Exiguobacterium sibiricum 7-3: one gene and its partner. The protein of the gene in region 2 interacts with the protein of the main gene of each other region in a pairwise test. Links are inferred from orthologs where the notes say so. Each region holds a gene or a part of one and is shown on either strand. Other genes may lie near its edges. The genes, in order: P402_RS0104805 and ctaD.

Region 1 (10,860 bases), 320 kb from region 2 along the record:
CTTGCGGCACGTCAATCGTATTTAAATCAATGACGTTATCGAGCATCCGCATTTGAATTGGAATCAAGCGTTCCAACACATTTTCACGGACAGCACGCGCAAGCGCGATCGAAGATAAGTTACAGACCACGAAATCGCCCGGTGTTTTCGTAATGATGATTTTTCCGTCTTCCGTGTATTCTTCCGTCACGGTCGTCGGACTCATGTTCTGCATGATTTCCGAACAAAGGTTAGACGAATAAATCATGCCCGCATGTTTGTTTGGGTTGGCACGGTTTACTGCATCACGGAAAAACATGTACGGTGTGCCTGTTTCGAGCTGCGAACGCATATAGCGTTTGACGAGATCAATCGCCGGGACCTTCGTCCGGCTCAGACGCGGTTCGTTGACACACGCTGTGTATTTCTCCGTGAAGCTGCCGCCTTGTTCCGTTTCATCAAACGAATCTTCCAGGCTGAAGCCCATCACCGTCCGGATTTCGTGCGGGTCAAACAAGTACCAGTCACCGCGCGCTTCGACCGTCCGCATGAAATGGTCCGGTAAGCTGACGCCTGTGAACAAATCATGTGTCCGCAACCGTTCGTCCCCATTATTCAATTTAGCATCGAGGAACTCGAGAATATCTTTATGCCAAATATCGAGATAAACGGCGATCGAACCTTGACGCATACCGAGCTGATCGACGCTGACCGCTGTGTTGTTCAACTGTTTCATCCACGGAATGACACCGCTTGAAACCCCTTTAAATCCTTTGATGTCTGATCCACGTGAACGGATTTTCCCCATATAGACACCGATTCCGCCGCCGCCTTTTGACAGTGTCGCAACATCAGTGTTCGAGTCATAGATGCCCCGTAGAGAATCATCGACTGTATCGATGAAGCATGATGACAGTTGTCCATATGATTTACCGGCGTTCGATAAAGTGGGTGTCGCAACGGTCATGTAGAGATTCGAAAGTGCCCAGTACGACTCTTTGACGAGCTCGATCCGGCGGTCTTTCGGTTCTGTCTGCATGAGTGTCATCGCGATGATCATGAAACGTTCCTGCGGTAATTCGTATAATTTTTTGACGTGGTCGCGCGCTAAGTAACGGTCGGATAATGTCCGGAGTCCGATATACGTGAACAGATGATCACGTGACGGATCGATCGATGCCGCAAGTTCTTCGACTTCTTCTTTCGAATACGTTTCTAAAAGGTGGGGCGTGAAAATACCAATCTCCGTTAATTTCTCAATCAAGTGATAAAGCGAGCCGTACCGTTCGTCCGCTGTATAGCCGCGGTTTTCACTCGCTTCAAGATATAACCGGTTCAAGTACGTTGCTGTCGCAACAAATGTCCAGTTCGGTTCTTCTGCTTTTAACATATCCAGCGCATGCATTGTTAAGAGTTCATAGACTTGATCCGCCTGTAACGTCTTTCCTTCGAGTGCTCGAATCGCGCGTTCTGTGTAACGCTCGACGTCGAGCTCCGAGTATGATGCTGTAATCTGACGGATGACCGTATATACATCTTCTATCGTCATTGCACCTTGATAGATGCGTGCTGTATTCAGTGGAGATGCCACTATGAACCACTCCCATTCTCTAACTTTAAAATAGGTTCCGTTGCCGTAAAAAATGCGCTAAACTAAAAAAAGACGCCCTACATATAGAAAGTGTTATTCAATCTTCACTCTATATATAGACGTTTCAGGCATTTTTAAACCTATTTATCTACAAGATATAGGTTATCACTAAATGCCGGAAAAATAAGCCCTTGCATTGAAATTCAGGTCAAACAAATTTGAAAAGGCGAACTACCGCCTTTTGAGATATATTGAGATAAGGAGTTTTATTGATTATGAGTTCAGAAGAACTTTTAAAAAAATATGATCCATTTCACCTAGGAGAAGGAAATTATCCGACGGAAATGTCTGCTATACTAAGCTTACTGACGGTTCATGATCAAATAACCCCTCTTGCGGAAGCAATAGGGATCGTTTTTGAAGAATCTTTTGATGAACGACCGGATCAGCAGGAATTGATTTTACTCGCAACGAACTTACTTTTATGTGAAGATTCGTGTGAACTTTGAAAGGAGACTGATTATGCAAGTTGACTACACGCCTAACCCGAACTCAGTAAAAATCACCCTCGACGGAGACCGTTTCGGTGCCAAGAGTACCAGCGTCAAAAAAGGGGATACACCGGAAGACGCTTTGCTCGCATCACTCATCACGATTGACGGCATCGATAATCTCTTTGCATACGGTGATTTCGTCACCGTCACAAAAGAAGCTGACGCTGAATGGAATGACTTACTTCCGACAATCGAAGAAAAAATGTAAATATCTCACAAGGACACCTGAATTTCAAGGGTGTCTTTGTTCTAAGGAGACGACTTAAATGCCGATGGTCTCAGTCATCATCCCCACATATAACCGGTTGCGTGAGTTGCGCGAAGCACTGACCGCACTGACAAAACAAATCTATCAGGATTTTGAAGTCATCATCTTGAACAATAATGGAGAGCCGCTGACTTCCGTCGTTGCCGATTTTCAGGACAAACTGACGATCACAGCAATTGATTTGCCGGAAAATCACCATGTCCGGGCACGAAACCACGGTGTCTCGTTAGCAAACGGAAGATATATCCTTCTCCACGACGATGATGATCTGTTGTTACCTTCACATATCGAAGAAGCCGTCGGCGATCTCGAAGCCGGAGCGGACTTGACGTACGTCGATGCGGAACTGTTCACCTACGACTGGCAGCAGGATCACCGCGTCGTCAAAACAACGGAACCGTTCGCCTATCCGTATGATCGGGAAGCCATGAAAGAGGATTCGACCTATATCCCGTCCGGTTCCCTCTATCGAAAGTCGCTTCACGAAGAGCTTGGTTTATTTGACGAAGACGTCTTCAACTATTGGGACTGGGACTGGATCTTACGGGTCGGACAAGATCATCTCGTCCTGCACCCCGCCCGTGCGACTGTCCTGTATGCCTTTAATCCGTCCGGCAATCATCAATCCGCAAAACAGGATGCCTCACGTCGCGTCTATTTTGAGCGTCTTGTGGAAAAACACGAACTGCCGACGACGGAAATGAAAAATTTTCATATCGTCCAAGAAGAACGCCGCTCCCGTCTCCGTGAAACACGGCGAACGTTTAGCGGCCATTTGACAGAAAGTGAGTGATTATCGTGTATACAGATAAACAATTGGAATTACTTGAATTATTGACGCAGAATGGACCGATCGATCACGCCCTTGCTGCTCAGATGCTGGACCTGACGGAAGAAGAAGTAGTGTCGTCGCTTGAGGCATTCAAACAAGATGGCGTCCTGCTCGGTTATACAGCCGTCATCGACTGGCAAAAAATCCATGCTCACCATGGCGTGACAGCTTTCATCGATGTCAAAGTGACACCGAAACGGGGACGCGGCTTTGATGAGGTCGCAGAACGCATCCACCGGTTCCCGGAAGTGACGTCACTCTATTTGATGTCAGGCGCATACGATTTACAAGTCGTCCTTGATGGGAAATCCCTGCAGGAAGTATCGCAGTTCGTCTCAGAAAAATTATCGACACTCGATTCCGTCATTTCGACGACAACACATTTCCGTCTCAAAACGTATAAACATGACGGTGTTTTATTCAGCCAGGATGACGGGGACAAACGATTGAAGGTGTCTCCATGAAACACTTATCTGAACGTGTCGAACGGTTGGCCCCTTCCGGCATCCGGCGGTTTTTCGACTTAGCCGGTTCGATGGAAGACGTCATTTCCCTCGGTGTCGGTGAACCGGATTTCGTCACTCCCTGGAATGTCCGGGAAGCAAGTTTTGCTGCTCTCGAACAAGGTTACACGGCATACAGCGCCAATGCCGGATTGGTCGAATTACGACAGGAAATCCGCTTGTACATGCAAGAGAAATTTTCGATTGACTATCAGGTCTCGGACGAAATCATTGTCACGACCGGCGCTTCGGAAGGGCTTGATTTAGCGTTTCGGACATTGATCAATCCCGGAGACGAAGTCATCGTCGTCGAACCTGCCTTTGTCTCGTACGCTCCGTTGATCGAACTTGCAGGCGGCATCCCGATTGCAGCAGCCTGTCGTGCAGAAGATGGATTTACGATTCAGCCGGAAACGATTGAAGCGGTCATCACAGACCGGACAAAAGCGATCATCTTTTGTTTCCCGTCCAATCCGACCGGTTCCGTCATGACACGCGATCAATTGGCCGATCTCGCGTTACTTGCCAAGAAACATGATCTTTATGTCATCAGCGATGAAATCTACGCTGAACTTTCTTATGAAGACGAGCCGACTTGTTTTGCGACCCTTCCCGATATGCGGGAACGGACGATTGTCATCAACGGGTTTTCTAAAGCCTTTGCGATGACCGGTTGGCGGCTCGGTTTTACCTGTGCCCCGCCCGCTATCAGCCAGGCGATGCTGAAAGTTCATCAGTACGGCATGATGTGTGCCCCGACGCTCGTTCAATTCGCCGGAATCGAAGCCTTACGCTCGCGTCACAAGACGGTTCCGGACATGGTCCGCAGTTACCGGCAACGGCGGAACTATTTCGTCAAAGCCTTAAATGACGCCGGACTGCCGACCCATTCACCGGGTGGGGCGTTTTATGCCTTCCCGTACATCGGCGGGACTGGTTTGACGAGCGAGGAATTCGCAGAGCAACTGTTGATTGCGGAACGCGTCGCTGTCGTCCCCGGTTCTGTATTCGGCGCAAGCGGTGAAGGCTACGTCCGTGCAAGCTATGCCAGTTCGATCGAACAGCTCCAACAGGCGATTCACCGAATCAACCGTTTCATGCAACACTTGAACCAGAAACAAGTCGAGTTATCTAATCCCTCAAGATGATCTACACCAAAAGAAGCATCCATTCCAACTCGGAAATGGATGCTTCTTTTTTAGTTATTCATCAACATGTAGGACGATAAACATCCGGTGGTCGTCTTCGGCATGATACGGCGAAACCGGACCAAGCTGAGGGGCATAGACGTCAATCCGGTAAGGCGACTCTTTAAACGATAATGGAGTTTGTTCCTTGATCATACGTCCGATTTCATCTGCCTGATCTTTGACACTTCGTAAAGTGGCAGTCCGCTCGATTGGAGCCTCGATGACGAATCCGGCAATGCCTTCAATCCGGGCACAACGCAGGAAGCGGCGTAAAGACGGCAGGGCAGATTGAATATGCACCTCGAGTGTCAAATCGGCTTCATGGACAGGCGCCCCCCATAACCGTTCCGCATTTCCTGTTGCGCTTCGGAAATGATCAATCGTCGCTTCTGTCACTGGATCGCGTGTCAAAGCAAATCGTTTACGGTCACGATTCAGGTTCTTCTCGTTTGTGCGATCGATTTCTTCCAGGAGGTTGATTCCGAGTGGACGGGCCAATCGAAACAGTTCACGCTGGAGACGGGCGAGCGACGTCCCGACCGGAATGACGTCTTCCGTCTTTTTCGGCGGCTTGTCACCTTCATATCCGTTCATGACACGGGCGACCTGCCCTGCTTCATGAACAAGGCAGTAAAAAGAACCTTGCACCTTGTCTTCCATCGTCTCGAGCTGTTGATGCTGATGTGCCAAATCCGTCACGTATTGATTTGCAAGGCAAGTCGAAATCATCAGGACATCGACCAGTTCCGCTTGAAACGCCGACTCATCTCCGGTTTCGAGCGCCTCTCCCACTTCACCGACTTCCTCAATCAGGCGGGCTAATCCCGATAACGGGCGAAAGTATCCTCCAAGCGATTGAATCGTTTCATCAACCTTTTGTTGAAGAAGAATCATCTCCTGCATCGTCCTGCACCTCCGCCATTCCCTTCACAAGCCGGTCTTCCGATTGTTCCTTAAATCGTTTCGTGAACTGTTGGTTCTTCCGCCATTCCCGGACAGCGAGTCCACTCGCAACGGCGAGCGATACGAGTAATCCCATTTCTTTTCGTTTCATCTGAATTCCTCCCCTTTTGAATGATACGTTCGTCTGACAAACATGATATGATGATGACATTCCATACATAGTAAGAGGTGTTGCTTATGTCGACTGAACGTTTGTGGCAGTTAGCTCGTTTCATTGGCGTCATCCTTGCCATCTTTTTCACCGGTTGGCTGATCGTTCGCTTGTCTTCTTTCATGTACCCGTTCGTCTTTGCTTTTTTACTGGCTTTATTCAGTCGACCACTCGTCGACTTTTTTCAAAAACGACTTCGGATCAACCGCGGTTGGGGTGCTCTGCTATCCATCATTTTAATGAGCGGTTTGTTAATCGGCTCACTCGTTTTAATCATCATGCAGTTGATTCGTGGACTTGTTTTTGTCGCTAACCAACTACCGGCACAAATCCAGGAGCTGAGTCTTTATTTTCAAAAGCTCTACAACGAAAAACTGGCACCGATTTGGAATGATGCGTCGGAAGCCCTTCGCTCGCTTGAACCGTCACAGCAAAACACCGTCCAAAACAGTATCCAGTCCCTCGGCAGTTCGCTTGCCAGTGCGATTGGTGAGGGTTCGAAAAGTGTCGCCGGGATGTTGCAGACGATTTTAGCGACATTACCCTCCATCGCATTGATTTTAGTCATCGTCTTGCTCGCCTGGTTCTTCATCTCAAAAGACTGGCACAAGTATGAAATCCGGTTGAAGCAATACGAAATGTTGCCGTGGTTCGCCCGTGCCGAATCGGTCGTCACAAGTCTCCGGTCCGCTTTATTCGGTTACATCAAAGCGCAACTGACGTTGATTACAATTACCTTTTTCATCGTCCTGATCGGACTGTTGATCATCGGGGTCGAGCATCCGTTTGCCATCGCGTTCATCGCGGCATTTTTTGATATCTTGCCCTACCTTGGAACCGGCTCCGTCTTTTTGCCTTGGATCGCCTATTCCATCATTACGGGAAATACAGGACTCGCTATCGGTCTCGCCATCCTGTACGGGGTTGTCATCTTACAACGTAATATCATGGAACCTAAAATCGTCGGCGATAATATCGGTATTCAACCCATCACTGCCTTGATCGCCTTATTTGTCGGGATTCAGGTGTTCGGCGTCTTTGGATTGATTTTAGGTCCATTGATTGCGGTCATCATCAAAGCGTTACACAACGCCCGCATTTTTCATTATCTTTGGGACTTTATCAAAGGATCACCTACACCATTTCGGTGAAGGTGATTTTTTTAGGTAGTGCTGCATATAACGGAAATCCGGCCGCATCGACTGGTCGATCAGCCGGCATATAGACTGCTGGTAACGTCGCGGCAACTGCAAGCAGACAGGCATCAATCCAGTCGTCTGTCGCGACACCGCGGACAGTCAGCTCCCAGTAAGCCGGACAGTTGTACCGTTGCAACAATACGATCCGTTCCGCCACTCCCTCGACCGTCCGTTTACTGTGACGTGCCGGATGACCGGTCAGGCGGGCAAAACAGACTTCCGGATGAGATTCCATCATGCCCGGTCGATAACAGGTCCGCACCTGCTGGATTTTCGGTAACAAATACCATGCCTGTTTCGATAGACCAAATCCTGCCTGTTGCTTCGAATAATCGTTTGCTTCCGGATAACCGGCTTGCTCCAGTGCTTCACGCAACGGGGCATTAAAGACACTGCTCGTTCGGCCGGGCTTCAATTCTTCCCGTAACAACTGATCGACCACCCGGCGTTTGTCTTCTTCCAGTCCAATCGGCATATCGATATAGGTCCGGGTTCCACATTCGATTTCGTCGAGTGAAGAAGCGACCGTCCAGGAAAACTGACCGTCTCGAATCGATACAGCCACCCATCCGGCTTTCGCCGCATCAATTCCGGTGACGTCCATTGGACTTCTCCCGCAGACTCTTGAGGAGCGATAACGTCGTAAAGACGCCGAAAAAAGTCGCTACCGCCAAAGGAATCTGTTCCCGTGAATCCAGGTACCAGATGATACCGATGATGGTCACTAAAATGAGAACACTGTTGACACGTATCATTTTTCGCGTTCGACGAAATGATACAGACTGCGGACCATGACACCGGTCGCCCCTTTTGGACCAAGCTCCGTCGCGGCTTTTTGTTCGGACGTTCCGGCGATATCGAGGTGGAGCCATGGCGTCTCACCGACAAATTCACCGACGAAGGCACCACCGAAAATCATATGTCCCATTCGTCCCGGTGAGTTGTTTAAATCTGCGACATCGGAGCGTCGGACCTGCTTGATGAACTGATCGACGTACGGCATCTGCCAGACCATCTCGTTTGTTTCTTGCGTCACGGCTTCGAACCGTTCGTACAATGCGGCATCGTTCGTCAATGCCCCGGTGATTTCTGTTCCGAGTGCCACCAACACGCCGCCTGTCAGCGTCGCAAGATCGATGATCATCTTCGGTTTATATTCTTTGGCATAGGTGACAGCGTCTGCCAGGACAAGTCGTCCTTCCGCATCCGTGTTCAGGATCTCGATCGTTTTTCCTGCCATCGACGTGATGACATCATCCGGTTTGAACGCGTCACCGGAAATCATGTTATCCGTCGCCGGAATGACTCCCAAGACGTTTACATTCGGTTTAAGTTGACCGAGCGCTTCAAACAATCCGAGAACCGCTGCTGCTCCTCCCATATCGCCTTTCATCCCAACGATCCCGTCTTTTGGTTTGATCGAGTAACCGCCTGTATCGAAGGTGACCCCTTTTCCGACGACTGCAATCGGGACATCATCGCCTGCTCCTTTGTATTCAAGGACAATCAGCTTCGGTGGAATCGTCGACCCTTGATTGACGGCGAGCAATGCACCCATTCCAAGCGCTTCCATATCTGTTTTTTCAAGAATTTTTAAATCATGTCCGTGACGTTCGGCAATAAAGCGGGCTTCATCCGCCAAAGCAGGTGCCGTCAACAAGTTCCCCGGCATCGTGACGAGACGTCGTGCGAGATTAGTCGCTTGCGCAAGTGCTTCCCCACGTACAACATCCTGATCTCCTGCCTCTGACCAGATCGTTAAATCCAGGTCATACGTTGCGTGGGTATTTGTTTTATAATGTTTGACTTCATATGTAGCTAAGCCAAACGTCTCAGCAATCAGTTCGACCGGTTGACCTGGGAAAGTCGTTGCATCAATCGTCACTTTGGATAACTGGCGTGCTTTCAAGAACTGAGCCGCTTTTCCGAATAGTCGGCGAAGGCTGTCCGTCGTAAGTCCTTCGGCTTTCCCGAGACCGACGAACAACACACGTTCCACAGTTCCCGTCAGCGTTGGCAACAAGCGGAGTTCTCCTTGTTTCGTTGAGATATCCCCTCGGCGTACCCATTCATCCAAACGATCCGGATAAAGTGACCGGATCCGTTCTTCGACCGGTTGGTTTCCTGAAATACCGACAACGAGTACTTCGACATGAGCTTGTGGATCTACTTGATTCCATCGCATATTCAAATCCCCCTTTAGTGATACGTATTAGTATGAAGCGTTTGATCTGATTTTCCAACTAATAGCCTTCAGGACAAATGAAACCGCTCTCAAAAAAGACGTTCTTTAATTTGTCGATTTGGAGCGTTTCAAACAATTGTTGCCCGTTTCACAATGTGATAGGATTAAACAGGTGAAAAGGACAGGCACTTCTAGCAAACGGTCATTTGGCAACGACAGAAATGTCTACGTTTTCATTCAAAGGGAGAGTCCGCAAGCGACCCGTTAAGAGAGATGCGTTTATGGGTATCTATAGATAGCAAAGAAATGACGTCGCTGCGGCGAAAAAACTTACTGAAAAGAGGGTAATGCACATGGCACAGCACATCAAAGGAATTGGCGCTTCTGCAGGGATTGCGATTGCAAAGGCATTCGTAATGGAAACACCTGTCTTTGACATTCCGACGAATAAAATCGAGGACTCGGCAGCTGAAAAGGAACGTTTCCAGGCCGCTATCGTTAAGTCGAAGGGTGAACTTGAAATCATCCGTGAAAACACATTAAAAGAACTCGGTGCAGACAAAGCGGAAATCTTCTCAGCTCACCTCTTGATCTTGGAAGACCCGGAAATCGTGAGTCAGGTCAACGCGAAAATCGACGATGAGAAAACCAATGCCGCTCAAGCACTTGATGAAGTGTCACAGATGATGGTCATGATTTTTGAGTCAATGGACAACGAATACATGCGTGAGCGTGCAGCCGATGTCCGTGACGTCACGAAACGGACGATGGCCCACTTGCTCGGTATCACGTTCGTTACACCAGCTCAGATCAATGAAGAAGTCATCATCATTGCAGAAGACTTAACACCTTCAGATACAGCACAACTTAACCGGAAGTATGCAAAAGGATTTGCTACGAACATCGGTGGACGGACTTCGCACTCGGCGATCATGTCCCGTTCTCTTGAAATTCCGGCTGTCGTCGGAACAAAAGTCGTCTTGACGGAAGTCAAACACGGTGATTTCTTGATTCTTGACGGTACGGAAGGTGACGTCATCGTCAACCCTTCAAGCGACCAAATCGCAGAATATGAAGAAAAACGTTCAGCGTATATCGCTCAAAAAGAAGAATGGAAAAAACTTAAAAACGAAAAAACAGTCACAGCGGACGGTCATCACGTCGAGCTCGCAGCGAACATCGGAACACCAAACGATGTAAAAGGTGTTCTCGAAAACGGTGCGGAAGCAGTCGGATTATACCGGACAGAGTTCCTCTACATGGACGCTGAAACGTTCCCGACAGAAGACGAGCAGTTCACGGCATACAAAACGGTTCTCGAATCGATGGGCGATAAAAAAGTTGTCATCCGGACACTTGATATCGGCGGCGACAAAGAATTGTCTTACCTCGATCTCCCGCATGAGATGAACCCGTTCCTCGGGTACCGTGCGATCCGTCTTTGC
Region 2 (10,791 bases):
TTCAGGAATACATCCCGAATGAGAAGGATCTTCGGGTCGTCGTCATCGGCGACAAAGTTCTTGCGGCTTACTGGCGTGTTGGAGGCGCTCAATTTCTAAACAATGTTGCTCAAGGCGGTGTCCTTGATTTCGAGAACATTCCACAAGAGGCACTTGATTTTGTTCTGTCTCTCGCTAAGCAACTTGATATCGATCATGCCGGATTCGACCTCATTTTCCGAGATGATCATATCTATGTTCTTGAGTTTAACGTTTTCTTTGGTGGAGAAGGATTAAATCATCTCGGCATCCATGCGCCAGATACGATTCTTGAATACGTCGAACGAAAATACGGAAGTTCATGAATTCTTCAAATTGACTTCACAACTTTTTCTTTATCGATTGTTTCATTATGGTATGATAGCTTGGAAAGACTAGTGTACACTAGCAAACTGGGGTATAGGGGGATTCACACATGAAGTTTGAACAGTTCGGAATCGAAGGCAAAGAAATTAAATTCGGGTTACTCGAAACCATCATGGATCATCATCGTTTTGTCCGCGAAGGACAGTGGGATTATGAGCGTGCCATGTATGACATGAAGTACGAAAAACAATCAACGGGAGAGGTATTCTATCTCCGTGTTCCGGTCTATGCCATCCAAGGTGAGATCGAAGACCGTCAAGCCGTCGTTCGGATGTTGACACCGTTACTCGGAAAACACTATTATCCGCACGGCGTCGAATACGATGAGGAGTTCCCTCCTGAAATCGTCAAAGACTGCGAACGTCGCCTGACTGCATTACTTGAAACACTTGAAAAATAAGTTATCTCCAAATCAAAATTCACTTCGCGTGGATTTTGATTTTTTTATTTACCATTGCCTGTTCTCAGTGTGTCGCATAAGATGAACAAAACAAAAAATGGTCCTCTCAATTAAGAGAAGACCATTTTTTTATTTAGCAATCAACTGTAAGTAATCCAATACATCTTCTCCTAATTGGATGTTTACTTGTTCACGCAAGTAGTGATATAGACCGGGAAGTCGTTTGACGTCCACTTCGACTTTCAAGCTGAATGAAATCGAGTCTCCGGATAATCGTTTGATTCGTGCTACAGTTGCGCCGAAATCAAGGACTGTACAGAGTAAAAGTTCTTCAATCGCTTGAACGGAGACCGTCACTTCGCCTGTTACTTCATACTGCTGTTCCATCACGGTATTCACTCCTTCGCAAGTTGTTTGACCGATGTCATTACTTCCTCTAAGTCCACCGGTTCGTCTGTCGTTTTTGCCATCGAAGAAATCGCCCGGACTTTATTGTCCCGATCGAGGATGAACATCTGCGTGCCGTGTGTCACCAAGCCGCTTTCTGCTTTTGAATAATAGAAATTCAATTGGCGTGTCAGACGATCGATGACGACATCGTCTCCCGTCAAGACTTTCCAGCCTTCTGCATTCGCTTCGAAGTTGGACGCATATTTTTTCAAGACTTTTTGTGTATCCACTTTCGGATCGACCGTAACCGCGACAAGTTCAACATCTGTTCCGTACAATTCTTCAGAACGTAACTGTTTTTCTAATTTGCGGTAATCGTTTAACGTCAGCGGACAGATGTCCGGACAGTTCGAGTAGAAAAACGTCAAGACTTTGACTTTTCCATCTTCCGAACTAAACTGCTTTCCATCGACTGCATTCGTCAATTCAAACGGAGTCGGTTCCGCAATGACAGGTAATTTTTCTTTCATGAAGAAATAATAATACCCGCCTGCTGCAGCCACTAAGATCAATACGACTGCGGCGACAGTCAAATAACTGTTTTTCTTCAAATCAAGACCTCCTTAATGGTTCCAGATTGCCCGGAACACATTTGTTGTCTCTCCTGGCTCGTAGACCACGTATAAAAGACAGTAGACGATAACACCTGTAATCGCCGTTAAAAACCAAATGACCGATGCTTTCGGACCGATTTTACGATGTTTCGCAAAGTTTTTCTTATAAGCAAAGAAAAGAGCCATTAGTCCAAGGACACCACCTGATGTTGCGAGCAGGATATGGAAAATCAAAAATCCTGTGTAATACGGTTTGACCGTATCCGGTCCTCCAAATGCAGTATTCCCTAACAAAATCGTTCGTAACGCGTACATGATGAAAAATAGTAACGCTAACGCAGCAGCAATTGTCATCACGAATTGGTGTGCTTTCATATTCCGGCGTGTCTGCGCAATCAAAAACCAACCAATCGCGACGAAAATCGCACTGATGACAATCAACGAGACACAAATCAATGGCAAATAACTCATGTTCCAACTTCCCCCAATTTAATCCGCTTTTGGCGAGAAGGACATACCTTCATCGACAGCAGTACTTTTAGAACGTCTGACCCATGTAAAGAACGTCAGACCAAAGAACAGCCCGTACACTAACTCTTGACCGAGTTTCATGAGAACCCCGCCAAAACGCTGGTCTTCAAGCAAATCTTTTGTTGTTCCGAATAAGCGTTCCATATTTAGCCCACTCAAATCATTATTCGGCATACAGTAAGCTAATACTTTCGCGAATGTTGCCGGATCCTGATAGGCATCGTATTGAAAACTTTGACTAAAGATCATGAACGCACACGCCGGTGTCAACAACACACCGTTCGCTACGATATACACCATCTTCTTCAAGTCCGACAAGCTGTCTTCTTCGTTGACGGGTGCAATGATCGGGTACCACATCGTCATGCTGAGGAAAATCAATGTTCCGTGGAAAATCCGGTGCACCGTATAATTCGTCAATACATAATCAAAGATGAATGGCATGTGGTAAAACGTGAACAATGAATTAAACAAAATCAGTGCAATCAATGGCAAAACGAAAAATCGTAATGTCCGTCCGAGATACGGCACCTCAAACAACCGTTTGAACACCCACCCTGGAATCGCAATCATCAAGAGCGGCGGCGCCACCATATACACAAATACCATCTGCAGCATATGGGCAGAGAATGTGATATGCGCGAGTACGTCAAGCGGACTGCCAAAACCGATGTAATAGACGAATAATGCCGCAAGCATCGAAAATTTTTGCCCTAGCGTCGTCTCTGCTTCATCGGGTCGACGGATTTTTTCCGTCAAGACAGCGTATAAAACATATATACCAATCAAAAGTAATGCATAATATGGACTCCATAAAACCGTCCAGTCGAATTGTGATAAAGATCCCCTTAAGTTGCCTAACATGTTTTCACCCCGTTCCTTTTTCCTACAGATTAAGATTACCGTTCCCCTATTTCATTGTAAAGGTTTCTCATAAAACGATTCCAAAATAAAAGACCATCCTGCTAAACGTTAGCAGAATGGTCACAATTTATTACCAGATCAAAAGACGGAGTGTCGCGACGATCGTCAAAGCGACGAAGACGCCGAGTGCCATCATGACTTTGATCCACGTGTTGCCTTTATTGTTCATATGCATGAACATATAGAGCTGCAAGTAGACTTGAACGATTGCCATGATGATCAGGAATCCACCCGCTGCCCAGTGTGGCATGAGTTCTGCCATGACCGCACCAAAAGCAATCAGTGTGAGAAAAATCATCAAAGCGAAACTTGTGAGTTGCAACTGCATCTCGCGGCTGCGATCTGCTTTCATCTCGAGTTCAACTTGATTTCGTGTTAATTGCGGTTCGTGTTTTTCCATCTTATTTCACCATCCCCATGAGGTAGACGACTGAGAAGATAAAGACCCAGACGACGTCAATGAAGTGCCAGTAAAGACTTGAAACATAATACTTCGGTGCGTTAACGACCGTAATCCCGCGGTTCCAGTTCCGAATCAATAATGTAGAAATCCAGAGGAGACCGAACAAGACGTGTGCTCCGTGGAATCCAACCAACGTGTAGAAGGCAGATCCAAAAGCACTTGAAGTAAACGTATGACCGATGTGGTAATAATGATTGAACTCATAAATCTCACCGCTGAGGAACCCTAAACCAAGTGCGAGCGTGATGATTAACCACATTTTCATCTTCTTCACATCATTACGTTTCATCGCCATCATCGCAAGAACACTTGTCAGTGAACTTGTGAGAAGGAGCATCGTCATGATGAAGACAAGACCCATTTCAAAAATATCGTAACTGCGTAATCCTTCTTTCGCACCCGAGTTGTGTAACCCGATGTACGTCCCGAAGAGCGAAGCGAACAATGTCGTCTCTCCTCCAAGGAAGAACCAGAAGGCTACATATTTATTCTTACCCTCAAGTGTTGCTTTTTCAACATGATCCGGAATACCCGTGATCGGGTTGTTTGGTACTGAATGATGTCCCATCTTACTTCGCCTCCTTTTCAGCTTCAAGGCGTAGATCTTTTTCGATTTCCGCTTTCGGGATGTAGTATCCTTCATCGTCAATCCAAGAACGGAGGAACATTGCGAAGAGTGTCATCGCAAGACCGATCAAGGCGATAATCAGACCTACTGTACCGTAGTCGAGGCGAAGAATGAATCCAAGACCGGCAAGGAATAGACCAACGGACATGACGAATGGCAGGATCGAGTTGTTCGGCATGTGGATATCGCCGACTTCTTCCGAAACAGAAACGGTTTTGTTTCCAGCCATTTTTTCGAGCCAGTATGTGTCAAGACCTTTAACAAGTGGAATTTGTGCAAAGTTGTACTCTGGAGTTGGAACAGGAAGTGTCCACTCGAGTGTACGACCGTCACCCCATACGTCACGTTTGACGTATTCTTTTGACATCAATGCTGCAACGATCGAGACAACAAGAACGATTGTCGAGACACCCATGAAGGCCGCTCCGATTGATGACAGCAAGTTCATTGTTTCCCAGCCTTGGTTTGGCAAGTACGTGAAGACACGACGTGGCATACCAGTCAGACCGAGAATGTGTTGCGGGAAGAACGTCAAGTGGAAGCCAATGAAGAACAACCAGAATTGAATTTTACCCCAGAACTCGTTGAGCTGTTTCCCGAACATGAGTGGGAACCAGTAGTACAGACCCGCGAAGAGACCGAAGACAACCCCACCAACGATAACGTAGTGGAAGTGAGCAACTACAAAGTAGCTGTCATGGTACTGATAATCGGCAGGAGCAACAGAAAGCATGACCCCTGTCATACCACCCACGAGGAACGATGGAATGAACGCAACTGAATACAACATCGCAACTGGGAACGTCAATTTACCGCCCCATAGCGTAAAGAGCCAGTTGAAGATCTTAACCCCGGTCGGAACGGCAATCGCCATTGTCGCAACCGCGAAGATCGCATTCGCAACCGGACCAAGTCCGACTGTGAACATATGGTGGACCCAAACCATGAATCCTAAGAAACCGATCAACATTGTCGCAAAGACCATCGTCGTATAACCGAAGAGACGTTTACGGGCAAATGTAGGAATGATTTCAGAGAAAATACCGAAAGCCGGTAAAATCAAGATGTATACTTCCGGGTGACCAAAAATCCAGAAAAGGTGTTCCCAAATGACGATGTTACCACCGGCTGCCGGATCGAAGAAATGTGCCCCGAAGAGACGTTCAAACGTCAAAAGGAACAATCCGACCGTAAGTGGCGGGAATGCGAAAACGATCAATGCTGATGCAACGAATGCTGTCCATGTGAACAATGGCATCCGCATCAGTTTCATACCTGGTGCACGCATGTTTAAAATCGTAACGAGGAAGTTAATCCCCCCCATGAGTGTACCGAAACCAGAAATCTGTAATCCGAGTGAGTAGAAATCAACACCGAGAGATTCTGGAACAGTTGAAAGCGGAGCATATGCTGTCCACCCTGCGTTCGGAGCTGCGCCGAAGAACCATGACAGGTTCAACAAAACTCCCCCGAAGAAGAACAACCAAAAACCAAGTGCGTTTAAAAACGGAAACGCAACGTCACGTGCTCCGATTTGAAGCGGAACAGCAGCGTTCATATAGCCGATCAACATCGGCATGGCTGCCAGGAAGATCATGGTCGTACCGTGCATCGTAATCAACTGGTTAAATAATTCACCGCTGACGAAATCATTCATCGGTTTAATCAATTGAAAACGAATCATTAAGGCTTCTACGCCACCAACTAGAAGGAAAAACAATCCAGAGATGATATAGAGAACCCCGATTTTTTTATGGTCGACTGTCGTTAGCCAGTCCATGATGCCGGTTTTTTTCTTCGGCATACCCATAGTATGTGTCCCCACTATGATTCCCCCTTAAATATTATTGGAGCTTCTTGTCCAATAGGTAGTCTGCAAGTTCGCTTAACTCTTCATCGCTAATCTTATCTTCAGAGAAACCAGGCATTTTTGTTCCTTGTTTTTCTTTTTGTGGATTGCGAATCCATTTTTCGAGATTTTCTTTATCATGATCGAGGTATCCAGCGATACGCTGACGATCACCAAAGTTTGTTAAGCTCGGCGCGACTTTCCCGCCACCGTGACAGCTGAGACAGTTTTGTGCGTAAACTTGCTCGCCTGTCGTCCAGTTCTTTTTGTTTTTTGCATCCAACTGTTTTGTTTCTGCTTCTTTAGCTGATTTCATGTCTTTAAGCCATGCATCGTAATCATCTTGCTCAAGCGCGATGACCTTGAAGTCCATCAAAGCATGCGATGGTCCACATAACTCTGCACATTTACCATAGTACGTACCGGCTTCTTGTGCTTGTAACCACATTTCATTATCAAGACCTGGGTTTGTATCTGTTTTACCTGAAAGAGCTGGTACCCAGAATGAGTGAATGACGTCTTTTGAAGTTAAGTTGACAGCAACGCGTTTTCCGACTGGAATAACAAGTTCTTGTCCTGTCGAAACACCTTTGTCTGGGTATTCGAACTCCCACCAGTACAGGTTTGCTGTAACGTTGATGACTTCATTTTTCTTCGCTTCTTTCGCATCTGCTAATTCAACCGTCGTTTTGATGGTTGGTACGGCAAGAACGACTAACAAGAGAATCGGAATGACTGTCCAAATGATTTCAAGTGTGTGATTTCCTTCCACTTGTTTCGGAACAGTGTTGTCTCCAGCTTTACGACGGAATTTCATAAGTACGTAAATATAGATGACTGCTACAATCGCAAGGACAAACAACATGACCCATAAGCTAAGCTTAATGATTTCAAGTTGCATTTGTGCGCCTTCCCCGCGAGGCTGTAGTGCGGACAATTCCGGGATTCCACAACCTGATAACAATAATGCCATCAAACCGATCGGAAGAAGCCGGAAGAGCATTTTTCCTGATTTTTTCACAACCATCCCCACTTTCTTTTCCCCAATTTTTTTCTTTCTTAAATGGTGTCCGTGAATATGTCAAATCGTTTTAGAGAGAAACGAGTACGACCGTCACGATCCAAGCCGTGAAGTAAAAGAGCGAGAAGAAAAACATCTTCGAAGCCCACTTAATCTCAGCTTGTTCTTCCTTGATTTTGAGACCTTTCAGTCCCATGTAGAGCCAGTATCCGCCAAGCACAGCCATGACAAGCATATAAATGATGCCGTAGTGCGCGAGGAGGAGTGATGATGGAAGTAACACTGCAATCCACCATACAATTTGTCGTTTCGTGATTGCAAAACCATTCACGACAGGTAACATTGGAATACCGGCAGCCCGGTACTCTTCCGTCCGTCTCATGGCGAGCGCAAGGAAGTGAGGCGGTTGCCATACGAACATGATGAGAAACAAAATCCATGCATCGATATGAAGTGTTGGAGTGACTGCCGCAAATCCAATGATCGGTGGCACTGCTCCGGAAATACCACCTACGACTGTATTGATCGTGTGTGTCCGCTTTAACCACATCGTATAGATGACGACGTAGACAAACGAACCAATCAATCCGAAAACTGCCGCAACATGGTTAACGATCAGCAAGAGAACGGTACCGGTAGCCAGTATCCCAAGTCCTAATGCCAATATCCGTTGCCCATCCATCTTACCGGTTACACTCGGTCTTCCCATCGTCCGTTCCATCTTGTAATCAATGTCACGGTCGATATAGTTATTGAGGTAACAACTACCGGCAATGACCAGTCCACTTCCGAGAAGCGTCCACAATAATGTCAACTTCGTCTGCCACAAATACAGTAGAACATCATCCGTTAAGTATGATGCTGCTACGACATAACCTGCGAAGACGGTGATGAGATTCGCACGAACGATTCCCATCTTTGCTAGGGTGACATAGTCCTTGAACGTCGGCTGATCCGATTGCTCGATCATGATGTCCAGGGTCTCCCCGTTTACTTTCGCCATGTTGTTTCCTCCTTCTAACCGTCTGCGTTCTTTCTGTACGTAGGATTCACGTATTTTCTTCACAGAAATAACACAGACACGCCACGAAACGTCCTTTTCTCTATAAAAGATACCACATATTCAAGGTCATGACGTATGAAAATACTTTCGACATAATGAACAAAATGTGAAATCTATGTGATTAACCTCACAGTTCACCATATTTACCTAATATTAGAATAGCGTTCTTCTAAAAGATTGCAAGCGTTTCGATATTTTTTATGCGATACTATTGCTAGGTATTTCAAGTATCATGTATTTCCCTAGAAAGGTGGTGGCTGCGTTTTGAATCGAAAACTTTCGATTTTTTCAGCATTTGTCACATTCACGATGATGATTGTTCTTCTCATGGGAGGAACCGTCACGAAAACAGATTCCGGAAACGGATGCGGGACCGATTGGCCGCTCTGTCATGGAGAATTGATTCCAACTAATCCAAGTGTCGAAACGATGATTGAGTATAGTCACCGCGCAGTAACAGGAGTCGTCGGTTTATTGATCATCGCCTTGTGCCTTTGGACACTTGTCGCTTTCAAAGATCGCCTGGATATCAAGATTTTCGCTTTCCTGGCCTTCATTTTCATGTTGATTCAATCAATCGTCGGTGCAGGTGCCGTCGTCTGGCAACAGTCAGATCTCGTCATGGCATTACATTTCGGAATCTCATTGATTTCTTTTGCTTCCTTACTTATCTTGACGATCTTGATTATGGAGCGTCCCGGTCAAGAATTCAGGGAATCGGTCCCAGCGTTCTTGCGTAAACTGTTGTACGGCTTATTGATCTATACGTTAATTGTCGTTTACACCGGAGCGTTCGTCCGCCATGTCGGTGCGACGTATGCATGCGTCGGCTGGCCGGTCTGTTCGCAACCAACGATGACGTTCGAAGCGTGGGTTCAAATGATTCACCGGATTTTGGCCGGTCTGTTGTTCTTCTATACGCTGTTCGTTCACTACATGGCGATTCGCCTGAAACACCGGACCTCGCGTACCGGTATGTTGTTCGCAACCTTCTTCATCTCTTGTCAGGTCGCAACCGGTGCCTGGATCGTTCTTGGTGGACATGCCACGTACGTCCCGTTATTGCACGCGTTCTTGATCACTTGCTATTTCGGAGTCATCTCTTACCTCGCTTACCATGCGTTCCGGACGCGAAAAGACGATTCCCGGTTACGCTGATTCGACTTTCAACTAAAAAACAGGGAGAGGATTTTAATCCTCCTCCCTATTTTTTTACACGTTTTATTTGAAACGGGCAATCGCTCGTTTTCGGGCCATGTCGTGGTCGACAATCGGCATCGGATAATCGTAATCTTGTCGTTGTTGTTCCGTCGGCTCATGAATCGACGTTTTAGGTAAATCCTTGAGTTCCGGCAAATACTGGCGGATAAAGGTTCCATCCTTATCAAATTTCTTCGACTGAGTCGTCGGATTGAAGACTCGGAAATACGGAACAGCATCCGTCCCGACGGACGCCGCCCATTGCCACCCGCCAATATTCGATGCGGCTTCATAATCAACCAGTTTTTGCTGGAAATACCGCTCCCCTTTTTGCCAATCGACCAGTAAGTCCTTTGTCAAAAAGGACGCGACAATCATGCGCAGACGGTTATGCATCCACCCCGTCGTGTTGAGCTGTCGCATGGCTGCATCGACAATCGGATAGCCCGTTTCCCCTTCTGTCCAGGCTTTAAAGCCAGCCTCATCTGTTTCCCATTCAATCTTCGTATACTGCTCGTTGACCGGTAATCGTTTGGACTCCGGATAATGCATCAAAATCGTGTAATAAAACTCCCGCCAAATCAATTCTGTCACATACGTTTGCTTCCCTTTCGAATCTTCCTCCTGATTGACGGCTTCATAGATTGTCCGAATTCCAATTTCACCGGTCCGCAGGTAACGAGACATCAGACTTGTTCCGTCGACCGCTGGCAGATCCCGTTGCTCGTCATAAGAAGACAGACTATTTTTGATGAATGTCTGCAATCGTTTCTTCGCCTGTTCTTCCCCTACACCAAAGTCAGCATCCGATGCCGCTTGTTTAAAGTAATCCAACATAAATGCATTGTTTTGACGTCGTGTGTGATAACGTTCTTTCAGAAGATCCAGATTGACAGGGTACGGCTTATCGATATCTTTCTTCAAAAAAGCATTTTTATAGGGTGTGAACACTTTATAATAGGAACCGTCATTTTTTTTGACGGCATGTGGATGAAGCAGATGACGGTCAAGCAGACGTTCCGACTTTTTGTCACCCCGCTTTTTCATGATCCCATCATCACGACTCTTAAACGGTTCTACATATTCAGCGTTAAACAACAAGACATCCGCCATATCTGTCGCCTCGAGAAAATCTTTTTCCTGTCCTTCGATGAATCGGATCGGCATCCCGTGTGTTTTACAGTTTTTTGCGAAATGTTCGAGTGCCTGGAAGAAATATTGTTGCCTCGCGTCATACTCTCCAATATAGTCCGGGTTCACCCAAAAAACGAACTCGACGTTTGCCTGTTCATCCTTTTCTAGA

The links.
Region 1: the proteins of ctaD (region 2) and P402_RS0104805 interact in binary tests that used the Escherichia coli proteins (3 or more experiments, as listed by UniProt). The link is inferred for Exiguobacterium sibiricum 7-3 from one-to-one orthologs.

The regions. Positions count from the first base shown.
Region 1 is NZ_KK211190.1:752,083-762,942, reverse strand. Bases 2,781-5,779 are described here. They hold P402_RS0104805 (aminotransferase), read left to right. Parts: upstream 2,781-3,684; coding sequence 3,685-4,875; downstream 4,876-5,779. Other genes in these bases: P402_RS16705 (MazG nucleotide pyrophosphohydrolase domain-containing protein), read right to left, coding at 4,930-5,779; P402_RS0104810 (Lrp/AsnC family transcriptional regulator), read left to right, coding at 3,182-3,688; P402_RS0104815 (glycosyltransferase family 2 protein), read left to right, coding at 2,781-3,185. Also shown: P402_RS0104830 (ribonucleoside-diphosphate reductase subunit alpha), read right to left, coding at 1-1,528; P402_RS0104825 (DUF1871 family protein), read left to right, coding at 1,846-2,079; P402_RS0104820 (NifU N-terminal domain-containing protein), read left to right, coding at 2,093-2,332; more of P402_RS0104815, read left to right, coding at 2,391-2,780; more of P402_RS16705, read right to left, coding at 5,780-5,820; P402_RS0104795 (hypothetical protein), read right to left, coding at 5,786-5,971; sporulation integral membrane protein YtvI, read left to right, coding at 6,058-7,182; P402_RS0104785 (DUF429 domain-containing protein), read right to left, coding at 7,166-7,834; P402_RS16980 (hypothetical protein), read right to left, coding at 7,815-7,955; P402_RS0104780 (leucyl aminopeptidase), read right to left, coding at 7,982-9,415; ptsP (phosphoenolpyruvate--protein phosphotransferase), read left to right, coding at 9,769-10,860. UniProt on the Escherichia coli protein: Shows aminotransferase activity with methionine and histidine as substrates, and to a lesser extent also with phenylalanine.
Region 2 is NZ_KK211190.1:1,068,732-1,079,522, reverse strand. The notes cover bases 3,732-6,661. They hold ctaD (cytochrome c oxidase subunit I), read right to left. Parts: upstream 6,166-6,661; coding sequence 4,297-6,165; downstream 3,732-4,296. Other genes in these bases: coxB (cytochrome c oxidase subunit II), read right to left, coding at 6,200-6,661; P402_RS0106335 (cytochrome (ubi)quinol oxidase subunit III), read right to left, coding at 3,732-4,295. In the rest of the region: P402_RS0106370 (ATP-grasp domain-containing protein), read left to right, coding at 1-344; P402_RS0106365 (YugN family protein), read left to right, coding at 455-805; P402_RS0106360 (hypothetical protein), read right to left, coding at 935-1,192; P402_RS0106355 (SCO family protein), read right to left, coding at 1,201-1,806; P402_RS0106350 (DUF420 domain-containing protein), read right to left, coding at 1,819-2,280; cytochrome c oxidase assembly factor CtaG, read right to left, coding at 2,299-3,204; P402_RS0106340 (cytochrome C oxidase subunit IV family protein), read right to left, coding at 3,335-3,664; more of P402_RS0106335, read right to left, coding at 3,666-3,731; more of coxB, read right to left, coding at 6,662-7,231; cyoE (heme o synthase), read right to left, coding at 7,296-8,228; P402_RS0106315 (COX15/CtaA family protein), read left to right, coding at 8,553-9,446; P402_RS0106310 (cryptochrome/photolyase family protein), read right to left, coding at 9,510-10,791. UniProt on the Escherichia coli protein: Cytochrome bo(3) ubiquinol oxidase is the terminal enzyme in the aerobic respiratory chain of E.coli that predominates when cells are grown at high aeration.